Linked DNA regions of Azospirillum brasilense. The protein of the gene in region 2 interacts with the protein of the main gene of each other region in a pairwise test. Links are inferred from orthologs where the notes say so. Each region holds a gene or a part of one and is shown on either strand. Other genes may lie near its edges.

Region 1 (3,513 bases), 1.3 Mb from region 2 along the record:
GGCCGGCAAGGGGATCAAGCGCGTCGTCTGCCGCGCCCGCCCGAACGAGGGCCGCGACCCCAGCCGCTGGGGCAAGGCCGACGGCAAGCACGCCTCCTTCCCCTCCGGCCACGCCATCAACGTGTCGGCACTGACCACGGCGGTCGGGCTGAACCGCGGCCTGTCCCCGGAAACCATGGTCACCCTGGGCTTCGCCGCGGCGGTGGGCTGGTCAAGCCTCGCCACCGAACGGCACTGGGCGTCCGACTACGCCGCCGGCATGGCGACCGGCGTGCTGGCCGGTCTGGCCGCCAAGGCGCTCGACGGCTGGGCGGAGGACCAGCTGTCCTGAGGCCCGGCTTTTATGCGGACGGATCGGCGAGCGCGTGCAGCAGCCGCTCGCGGATCTGGGCCAGCTTGTTCTCGTGGGTGACCTTCAGGCCGAAGACGTCCTTCACATAGAAGACGTCGATGGCCTTCTCCCCGTAGGTCGAGATCTTCGCCGAGGAGATTTGCAGGGTGAGGTTGGTCAGCGCGCGGGTCAGGTCGTAGAGCAGGCCGGGACGGTCGCGCCCGTTGACCTCGATCACCGTGTGGGTGGTGGAGGCGTTGTTGTCGATCAGCACGCGCGGCGGCACGTGGAAGACGCGTGTGCGGCTGGCGTGCGGGGCCTTGCGCTTGGTCAGGTCGTGCAGCGGCTTCAACTGGCCGGACAGCACCTTCTCGATCATCACCGACAGCTTGGCGAGCTTGTCGCCGCTCTCGAAGGCGCCGCCGCCCGCCGCATCCTGCACGGTGAAGACGTCCAGCGCCATGCCGTTGGTCATGGTGAAGATGCGGGCGTCGACGATGTCCGCTCCCGCCGCCGCCAGCGCCCCGGCGAGGCGGGAGAACAGGCCATGGTGGTCGGTGGCGAAGATCGTCACCTCGGTGATCGCCCGGCCGCGGTCGATGCGCGTGTTGACGGTCAGCGGCCGTTCGTCGCGCAGCGCCTCGCGGACCAGCCGCGCCTGACGGCCCAGCGTCTCCGCGTCGAAGGCCAGCCAGTAGGCCGGGTAGCCGAGCGCGAGATGCCGTTCGAAATCGGCGGCGTCGAAGTCGGACAATTCGTCCCGCAGCGCCGCCTGGGCGGCCTGGATGCGGCGCCCGCGCCCTTCGACCGACAGGCCGCCGGACATCACCTCCTCCGAGCGGTTGTACAGCTCGCGCAGCAGCGTGGCCTTCCAATTGTTCCAGCGCTGCGGCCCGACCGCCCGGATGTCCGCCACCGTCAGCACCAGCAGAAGGCGCAGCCGCTCCGGCGACTGGACGAGCGAGACGAAGTCGCGCACCGTCTTGTCGTCTTCCAGGTCGCGCTTGAAGGCGGTGTAGGACATGGCAAGGTGCCAGCGCACCAGCCAGGCGACCGTTTCCGTCTCCTCCGCCGTCAGGCCGAGGCGCGGGCACAGCTTCTCCGCCACCCGAGCGCCGAGGATGGAATGGTCGCCGCCGCGGCCCTTGGCGATGTCGTGCAGCAGCACGGCGACGTAGAGCGCGCGCCGCGACACCACCTTGTGGATCACTTCTGACGACAGCGGCAGCTCGTCGGTCAGTTCGCCCATCTCGATCTTGTGCAGGATGCCGAGAGCGAACAGCGTGTGCTCGTCCACCGTGTAGACATGGTACATGTCGTACTGCATCTGCGCGACCACCCGGCCGAAGTCGGGGATGAATCGGGCCAGCACCCCGGCCTCGTTCATGCGGCGCAGCGTGATCTCCGGGTCCTTGCGGCCGGTCAGAATCTCCAGGAACAGCCGGTTGGCCTCCGGGTCGGCGCGCAGCTTCGGCCCCACCACCGACAGCGAGCGCGTGATGGCGCGCAACGCGTTGGGGTGGATGTCGATGTCGTTCTGCTGGGCGGTGTGGAACAGCCGGATCATGTCCAGCGGCTCGTCCTTGAACTGGCGGTCGCTGCGGACGTTCAGGCGCTCGCCGTCCACCACGAAACCGTCCACGTCCTTGCGGCGGGCCAGGGCCGCCAGCCGCAGGATGTTGAACTTGGGCGGCCGCTTCGATTCCGCCTCCAGCGCCGCGCAGAAGATACGGGTCAGGTCGCCGACGTCCTTGGCGACCAGGAAGTAATGCTTCATGAAGCGCTCCACGCCCTTGGTCCCGGCGTGGTCGGTGTAGCCCATGCGGTTGCCGATCGACGTCTGCACGTCGAAGGTCATCCGGTCCTCCATGCGCCCGGTCAGGTAGTGCAGGTGGCAGCGCGCGGTCCACAGGAAGTTCTGCGCCTTGGCGAAGCGCTGCGCCTCCTCCGGCAGCAGCACCTTCTTGCCGACCAGATCGTCCACATCCTCCACGCGGTACAGGTACTTGGCGATCCAGAACAGCGTCTGGAGATCGCGCAGGCCGCCCTTGCCGTCCTTCAGGTTGGGTTCCAGCACATAGCGGCTGTCGCCCAGCTTCAGGTGGCGGTTGTCGCGCTCGGCCAGCTTGGCCTCGACGAATTCCGGCCCGGTGCCGGCCACCACCTCGCGGTCGAAGCGGCGGCGCAGCTCGGTGAACAGCTTGCGCGGACCCCAGAGGTAGCGGGATTCAAGGATGGCGGTGCGGATGGTGACGTCGGCCTTGGACTGGCGGATGCAGTCGTCGACGCTGCGCACCGCGTGGCCGACCTTCAGCCCGAGGTCCCACAGGATGTAGAGCATGTACTCCACCACCTGCTCCACCCGCGGGGTGCGCTTGTAGGGCAGCAGGAACAGCAGGTCGATGTCGGAGAAGGGCGCCAGCTCGCCCCGGCCGTAGCCGCCGGTGGCGACGATGTCGAACACCTCGCCGGAGGTCGGGTTGGGGGTCGGGAAGATGTGGGTGACCGTGAGGTCGGCCAGCGAGCGCACCACCCCGTCGGCGAGGTAGCAGTTCTGCCGCACGCAATCCTCGCCCGATCCCTTGGCCTCGAAGCGGGCGCGCACCTCCGCCCGTCCATCGTTCAGCGCGCCGCGCAACCGGGCGATCAGGGCGGGGCGCAGCTTGTCGCCGGTTCCATGCTCCGCCACCAGCGTCTCCAGGTCCTCCGCCAGCTTGCGCCGGGACAGGATCGCGCGCTTGTTGGGGATGTTGGCTGTGCCGGCGTCCTTGGCGTCGGACGCGTCGGCGGAGGCGGCGCGGGTGGAGAGCATCGGCAAAACGTGAGCCTTCCCAGGGATGCGAGGGGTGCGACGAACCGTGCGGCGTCCCGACTATAACGGGAAAGAGGATAATTCGCACGCGGCACACCAAAAGAGGCTGCCGTCTGTTTCCTGCATGATCCCATTCGGAGTGCCGCTGTGATGGCCGTCACTGACGCGCTCCAATCCAAAGAGGTAAGGAGCTGCCAGTGAGACACGCGCGAGGGAGGCCATTGATGATCCCGAACCCCGGAACGGCACGGCGGGAGCTGGCGAACCTCGGGAACGCCCTGACCCTGGCGGAGCGCGGCCTGCCGCGCCACACCCCGGCCGAGCTGATGGCCTGGCTGGTGCATGCCCTGGCGCTGTGCCCCGGCTCCAT
Region 2 (2,958 bases):
TTCGGCGAGGCGACGTACGGGATGCGGCAGGAGGCCGAACGGTTGCGGGCCGAGTAGGCCAGCAGAACCGGAGCCTCGTAGCCCGGGACCAGACGCTTGTACGAGTTGGTCGTCGGGTTGGTGAAGGCGTTCAGCGCCTTGGCGTGCTTGATGATGCCGCCGATGTAGTACAGCGCCAGTTCCGACAGGTCGGCGTACTGGTTGCCGGCGAACAGCGGCTGGCCTTCCTTCCAGATCGACTGGTGCATGTGCATGCCCGAGCCGTTGTCGCCGAAGACGGGCTTCGGCATGAAGGTCGCGGTCTTGCCGTAGGCGTGGGCGACATTGTGCACGACGTACTTGTAGTACTGCATGTTGTCGCCGGTGCGGACCAGCGTGTCGAACTTGATGCCCAGCTCATGCTGCGAAGCGGCCACCTCGTGGTGGTGCTTCTCGACCGGCACGCCCATCTCGGCGAGCACGCTCAGCATCTCGGCGCGCAGGTCCGAGCCGCTGTCGACCGGAGCGACCGGGAAGTAGCCGCCCTTGACGCCCGGGCGGTGGCCCAGGTTGCCGTCCTCATAGTCCTTGTCCGAGGTGTACGGGCCTTCCTCCGAGTCGAACTCGTAGGACACCTTGTTCATCTCGACCTTGAACTTGACGTCGTCGAAGACGAAGAACTCGGCTTCCGGGCCGAAGTAGGCGGTGTCGCCGATGCCGGCCGACGCCATGTACTTCTCGGCGGCCTTCGCGATACCGCGCGGGCAGCGGGCGTAGGGCTGGCCGGTCGACGGCTCGTACACGTCGCAGAGGATGTTCAGCGTCGGCTGGGCCGAGAACGGGTCCATGACGGCGGTGGTCGGGTCGAGCTGGAGGATCATGTCCGACTCGTTGATCGCCTTCCAACCGGCGATCGAGGAGCCGTCGAACATGATGCCGTCTTCAAACACGTCCTCGTCGATGGTCGAGACGTGCTGAGCGGTGTGGTGCAGCTTGCCGCGCGGGTCGGTGAAGCGGAGGTCCACGTACTTGACGTCGTGTTCCTTGATCAGGTCGAAGACCTTGCTGATGTCGGACATATCTCTTTTTCCACGCTTAAGAGGTTTGGGTCCCGCTGCGTCAAACCGACCAAGGGGCGGGTGACGGCGCTCGCGGCGGACGTTATGTCATGCCTTTCCCAAGCACACAACGTGACAGCACAAAAAGTCGCGCCCGGATGGGCATCCACGCACGGATCGTTCCGCTCGCGGTTGCGACGGTCTGCGTCGGCCCGATCGGAGTCGGCCGGCTCTGCGTCGGTTGTGGGCGGGGCTGGTTCATGGTGGCCGGTGGTCGGGTTCTCGGGACGCGATCAGATCGCGTCGCCTCCCTTCTCGCCGGTCCGGATGCGGACAACTTCTTCCACGGGGGTGACGAAGATCTTGCCGTCGCCGATGCGGCCGGTGTGGGCGGCCTGCTGGATCGCCTCGATCGCCCGCTCCACCAGGGAGTCCTCCATCACCACCTCGATCTTCACCTTCGGCAGGAAGTCGACCACATACTCCGCGCCGCGGTACAGCTCGGTGTGCCCCTTCTGACGGCCGAAGCCCTTGGCCTCGGTGACGGTGATGCCCTTGATGCCGACTTCGTGAAGGGCTTCCTTCACTTCGTCGAGTTTGAACGGCTTAATGATGGCTTCGATCTTCTTCATGGGTCTCTCGTGTACGAGGTGCCAACGTCGGCAGGCACCGTCCACGGCTCTGCCGACGGTCCGATGTAAAGCACGTTGCGTGCCAATCGGAGCGGTTGCGATCCGGCTGCGTGGGATGCCGGGCCGCAGCGGGCCGATGCCACCGTGGGCGGCACGCGACTGCCAACGGATAGGGCGAAGTGAACAATATTTGTGCACATGCTGCAAGCAATCCGCGCAGCCTTGTCCGTTCGGATGGGGTAGCGCCGGCTTTCCACCCGGCTTTTCACATTGATGGACAAGGTGGAAAATAGAGCTTGACCCGCCCCGTCCCTTGGGGCAAATAGGCGACCCCGGTGGCGGTGGTAGCTCAGTTGGTAGAGCTCTCGGTTGTGGTCCGAGCGGTCGTGGGTTCGAGTCCCATCCATCGCCCCAGTCCTCCTTGACGGCGGATGTGTCGGTTTCGTGAGCAGTTCACGCCGGCGTTGCATCGGTCGGGGCGACGGGTCGGGTGTTTGCGGACGAATCTTTTCGTCCCCGGTGGCGGTGGTAGCTCAGTTGGTAGAGCTCTCGGTTGTGGTCCGAGCGGTCGTGGGTTCGAGTCCCATCCATCGCCCCAGTCCTTTCTTCCAATTCCTGTGCCAATCAGGCCAGTCCTTTCATTCCCCCTGTGCCCGGCTATGCTGCGGCCGTCGCGGTGCTTATTGTGCCGGGTGACGGTGATGCGGGATTGCGGCGGGTGGAGGCGATGGACGAACTGCTTTCCGTGGCGGAGATGTACCGTGCCGACGCGCTGACCATGGCGGGCGGCGTGCCGGGGCCTGTGCTGATGGAAGCGGCGGGGGCCGCGGTGGTGCGCGCGGTCTGCGAGCGCTGGGCGCCGCACCCGACCGTCGTCCTGTGCGGTCCGGGCAACAATGGCGGAGATGGCTTCGTCATCGCGCGCCTTCTTCTCGAAGCGGGCTGGCCGGTGCGGCTGGCCCTGCTGGGGTCCCGCTCCGCCCTGCGCGGCGACGCGGCGGTGGCGGCCGGTCACTGGACCGGGCCGGTGGAGGCCGCCGACCCCTGGCTGCTGGAGGGCAACCCCCTGGTCATCGACGCGCTGTTCGGGGCCGGGCTGGCCCGTCCGCTCGACGGCATGGCCAAGGAGGTCGTCGAGGCGATGGCGGGGCGCACCGTCGTCGCCGTGGACGTGCCCAGTGGTCTGCACGGCGACAGCGGTCAAGTGATGGGGGTGGCCCCGCAGGCGGCGCTGACCGTCACCTTCTTCCGCCGCAAGCCCGGCCATCTGCTGCTGCCGGGCCGCGCCC
Region 3 (3,153 bases), on a different replicon or contig from region 2:
CTTGAGGGTCCGGTGATCCTCGCCCCTATGTCCGGCGTTACCGACCTGCCGTTCCGGAGGCTGGTAAAGCAGTCGGGCTGCGGACTGGTCGTCTCCGAGATGGTCGCGAGCCAGGCGATGATCCGCGAGAACCGCCAGACGCTGCGCATGGTCGAGTGCGAACCGGAGCAGTTCCCCATGGCCGTCCAACTCGCCGGCTGCGAGCCCGACGTGATGGCCGAAGCGGCAAAGCTGAACGAGGACCGCGGGGCGGCCATCATCGACATCAACTTCGGCTGTCCCGTGAAGAAGGTGGTCAACGGGCACGCCGGCTCCTCCCTGATGCGCGACGAGGCGCTCGCCGCCCGCATCCTGGAAGCCACGGCGAAGGCGGTCACGATCCCGGTGACGCTGAAGATGCGCAAGGGTTGGGACGACAGCAGCCTGAACGCGCCCCGTCTAGCCCGCATCGCCGAGGAGTGCGGGATCAAGCTGGTCACCGTCCACGGCCGCACCCGCGAGCAGTTCTACAACGGCACCGCCGACTGGTCCTTCATCCGCTCCGTGAAGGAGGCGGTGTCGATCCCGGTGGTGGTCAACGGCGACATCACATCCTTCGACGCCGTGGATCGTGCGCTCGCCGAGTCCGGCGCCGACGGGGTGATGATCGGGCGCGGCGCCTACGGGCGCCCCTGGTTCCCCGCCCAGGTTATGCATTACATCCGCACCGGCGAGCGGTTGCCCGACCCGCCGCTCCACGAGCAGCTCGACACGCTGCTGGAGCATTACGACGCCATGCTGACCCATTACGGCGTCGAAGGCGGGCTTCGCGTCGCCCGCAAGCACATCTCCTGGTACTCAACGGGCCTGCGCGACTCCGCCGAATTCCGCTCGGAGGTCAACCGCATGTCCGATCCCGAACGAGTGCGCGGCTTCATCCGCGACTTCTACGCCCCGGCGATCGAAAGGATGGCTGCCTGATGGCCCGTGCATCTGCCGCTGCTCCACTGCCCCGCCGCCCGGCGCGGCCCCGTGCGCCCTCCAGTTCCTACCGTCCCGTCCGCCCCTGCATCGATCCGTCCGTCATGCTGAACGCGCTCCCCGACCCGGTTCTGGTCGTCGACGGCTCCGGCGACATCCGCTACGTGAATCTGGAGGCGCAGGAGTTCTTCGGCCTGTCCGCCGCCATGATGGAAGGCATGCCGCTGGCCGAGCTGCTGCCGCCCAACAGCCCGGTCAGCCAGTTGATCGAGCAGGTGCAGCAGGGTCGCCACCGCGCCTCGCAGGAAGGTGTCGTCATCGACACGCCGCGCATCGGCCCGCACCATGTCACCGTGCGGGTCACCGCGCTGGGCGAGCCCGCCGACCATGTGCTGCTGACGGTCAACGAGCGTACGCTGGCCCGCAAGATCGACAATTCCCTGACCCACCGCAACGCTGCCCGCTCGGTCACCGCCATGGCGTCGATGCTCGGGCATGAGGTCAAGAATCCGCTGTCGGGCATCCGCGGAGCGGCACAGCTCCTGGAGGAAAACTGCAGCGAGTCCGACCGGGTGCTCACCCGGCTGATCTGCGACGAGGCCGACCGCATCGTCGCTCTGGTCAACCGGATGGAGGTCTTCTCCGACCAGCGCCCGCTGGAGCGCGATGCGGTGAACATCCACACCGTTCTGGAGCATGTCCGCAAGGTGGCCCAAAGCGGCTTCGCGCGGAACATCCGCTTCATCGAGCGCTATGACCCATCCCTGCCGCCGGTTTATGGCAACCGCGACCAGCTTATCCAGATTTTCCTCAACCTGATTAAAAATGCGGCAGAAGCTGCACCGGAATCGGGCGGCGAAATCATTCTCAGCACATCTTATCAGCACGGCGTCCGCATGGCCCTGCCCGGCGGCGACACCCGCCTGCACCTGCCGTTGCTGGTGTCCGTTCAGGATAATGGGGACGGCATACCCGACGACCTGCGTTCCAACCTGTTCGATGCGTTCATTACGACCAAGGTCAATGGGACTGGCCTGGGGCTTGCATTGGTAGCCAAAATCGTCGGCGACCACGGCGGCGTCATCGAATTTGACAGCCAGCCGCGCCGCACCGTCTTCAAGGTCTCGCTACCCATGTTCGATGAAGCGCAGATGAGCGGCGATCCTGCACCGGCCAGAGGCATCCGAGGGGCCATCGGATGAGCGCAGCCACGATCCTGGTTGCGGACGACGACCGCGCCATCCGCACCGTTCTGACCCAGGCACTCGCCCGTCTCGGGCACGAGGTGCGCACCACCGGCAATGCCTCCACGCTCTGGCGCTGGGTGGCGGACGGGCAGGGCGACCTCATCATCACCGACGTGGTGATGCCCGACGAGAACGGGCTGGACCTGATTCCGCGGATCAAGAAGATCCGGCCCGATCTGCGCATCATCGTGATGAGCGCGCAGAACACGCTGATCACAGCGGTGAAGGCGGCGGAGCGCGGTGCCTTCGAGTATCTGCCCAAGCCCTTCGACCTGAAGGAGCTGGTCTCAGTCGTCGAACGGGCACTGAACTCCAACACGCCGCCGGCGGCCTTGCCCGCCGACGCCGGCGAGGCGGACGAGCAGCTTCCCCTGATCGGACGCTCGCCGGCCATGCAGGAGATCTACCGCGTCCTTGCCCGTTTGATGGGCACCGACCTGACGGTGACGATTACCGGCGAGTCGGGAACCGGCAAGGAGCTGGTGGCCCGCGCGCTGCACGATTACGGCAAGCGGCGCAACGGCCCCTTCGTCGCGATCAACATGGCGGCCATTCCGCGCGAACTGATCGAGTCCGAGCTGTTCGGTCACGAGAAGGGCGCCTTCACCGGAGCCACCAACCGCTCCACCGGCCGGTTCGAGCAGGCGCAGGGCGGCACCCTGTTCCTCGACGAGATCGGCGACATGCCGCTGGAGGCGCAGACCCGCCTGCTGCGCGTGCTACAGGAAGGCGAGTACACGACCGTCGGCGGACGTACACCGATCAAGACGGACGTACGCATCGTCGCCGCGACCCACCGCGATCTGCGCACCCTGATCCGCCAGGGCCTGTTCCGCGAGGACCTGTTCTACCGCCTGTGCGTCGTCCCTATCCGCCTGCCGCCGCTGCGCGAGCGTACGGAGGACGTACCGCTCTTGGTTCGCCACTTCCTGAACCAATGCTCGGC

Evidence for each region.
Region 1: the proteins of AMK58_RS06055 (region 2) and AMK58_RS00070 interact in binary tests that used the Escherichia coli proteins (3 or more experiments, as listed by UniProt). The link is inferred for Azospirillum brasilense from one-to-one orthologs.
Region 3: the proteins of AMK58_RS06055 (region 2) and AMK58_RS17625 interact in binary tests that used the Escherichia coli proteins (3 or more experiments, as listed by UniProt). The link is inferred for Azospirillum brasilense from one-to-one orthologs.

The regions. Positions count from the first base shown.
Region 1 is NZ_CP012914.1:13,113-16,625, reverse strand. Bases 142-3,500 are described here. They hold AMK58_RS00070 ([protein-PII] uridylyltransferase), read right to left. Parts: upstream 3,144-3,500; coding sequence 342-3,143; downstream 142-341. Other genes in these bases: AMK58_RS00065 (hypothetical protein), read left to right, coding at 3,368-3,500; AMK58_RS00075 (phosphatase PAP2 family protein), read left to right, coding at 142-331. In the rest of the region: more of AMK58_RS00075, read left to right, coding at 1-141; more of AMK58_RS00065, read left to right, coding at 3,501-3,513.
Region 2 is NZ_CP012914.1:1,324,327-1,327,284, forward strand. The notes cover bases 1-2,804. They hold AMK58_RS06055 (P-II family nitrogen regulator), read right to left. Parts: upstream 1,670-2,804; coding sequence 1,331-1,669; downstream 1-1,330. Other genes in these bases: glnA (type I glutamate--ammonia ligase), read right to left, coding at 1-1,058; AMK58_RS06070 (bifunctional ADP-dependent NAD(P)H-hydrate dehydratase/NAD(P)H-hydrate epimerase), read left to right, coding at 2,397-2,804. Also shown: more of AMK58_RS06070, read left to right, coding at 2,805-2,958. UniProt on the Escherichia coli protein: P-II indirectly controls the transcription of the glutamine synthetase gene (glnA). P-II prevents NR-II-catalyzed conversion of NR-I to NR-I-phosphate, the transcriptional activator of GlnA. When P-II is uridylylated to P-II-UMP, these events are reversed.
Region 3 is NZ_CP012915.1:848,224-851,376, reverse strand. The notes cover bases 62-3,060. They hold AMK58_RS17625 (two-component system sensor histidine kinase NtrB), read left to right. Parts: upstream 62-959; coding sequence 960-2,162; downstream 2,163-3,060. Other genes in these bases: ntrC (nitrogen regulation protein NR(I)), read left to right, coding at 2,159-3,060; dusB (tRNA dihydrouridine synthase DusB), read left to right, coding at 62-960. Also shown: more of dusB, read left to right, coding at 1-61; more of ntrC, read left to right, coding at 3,061-3,153.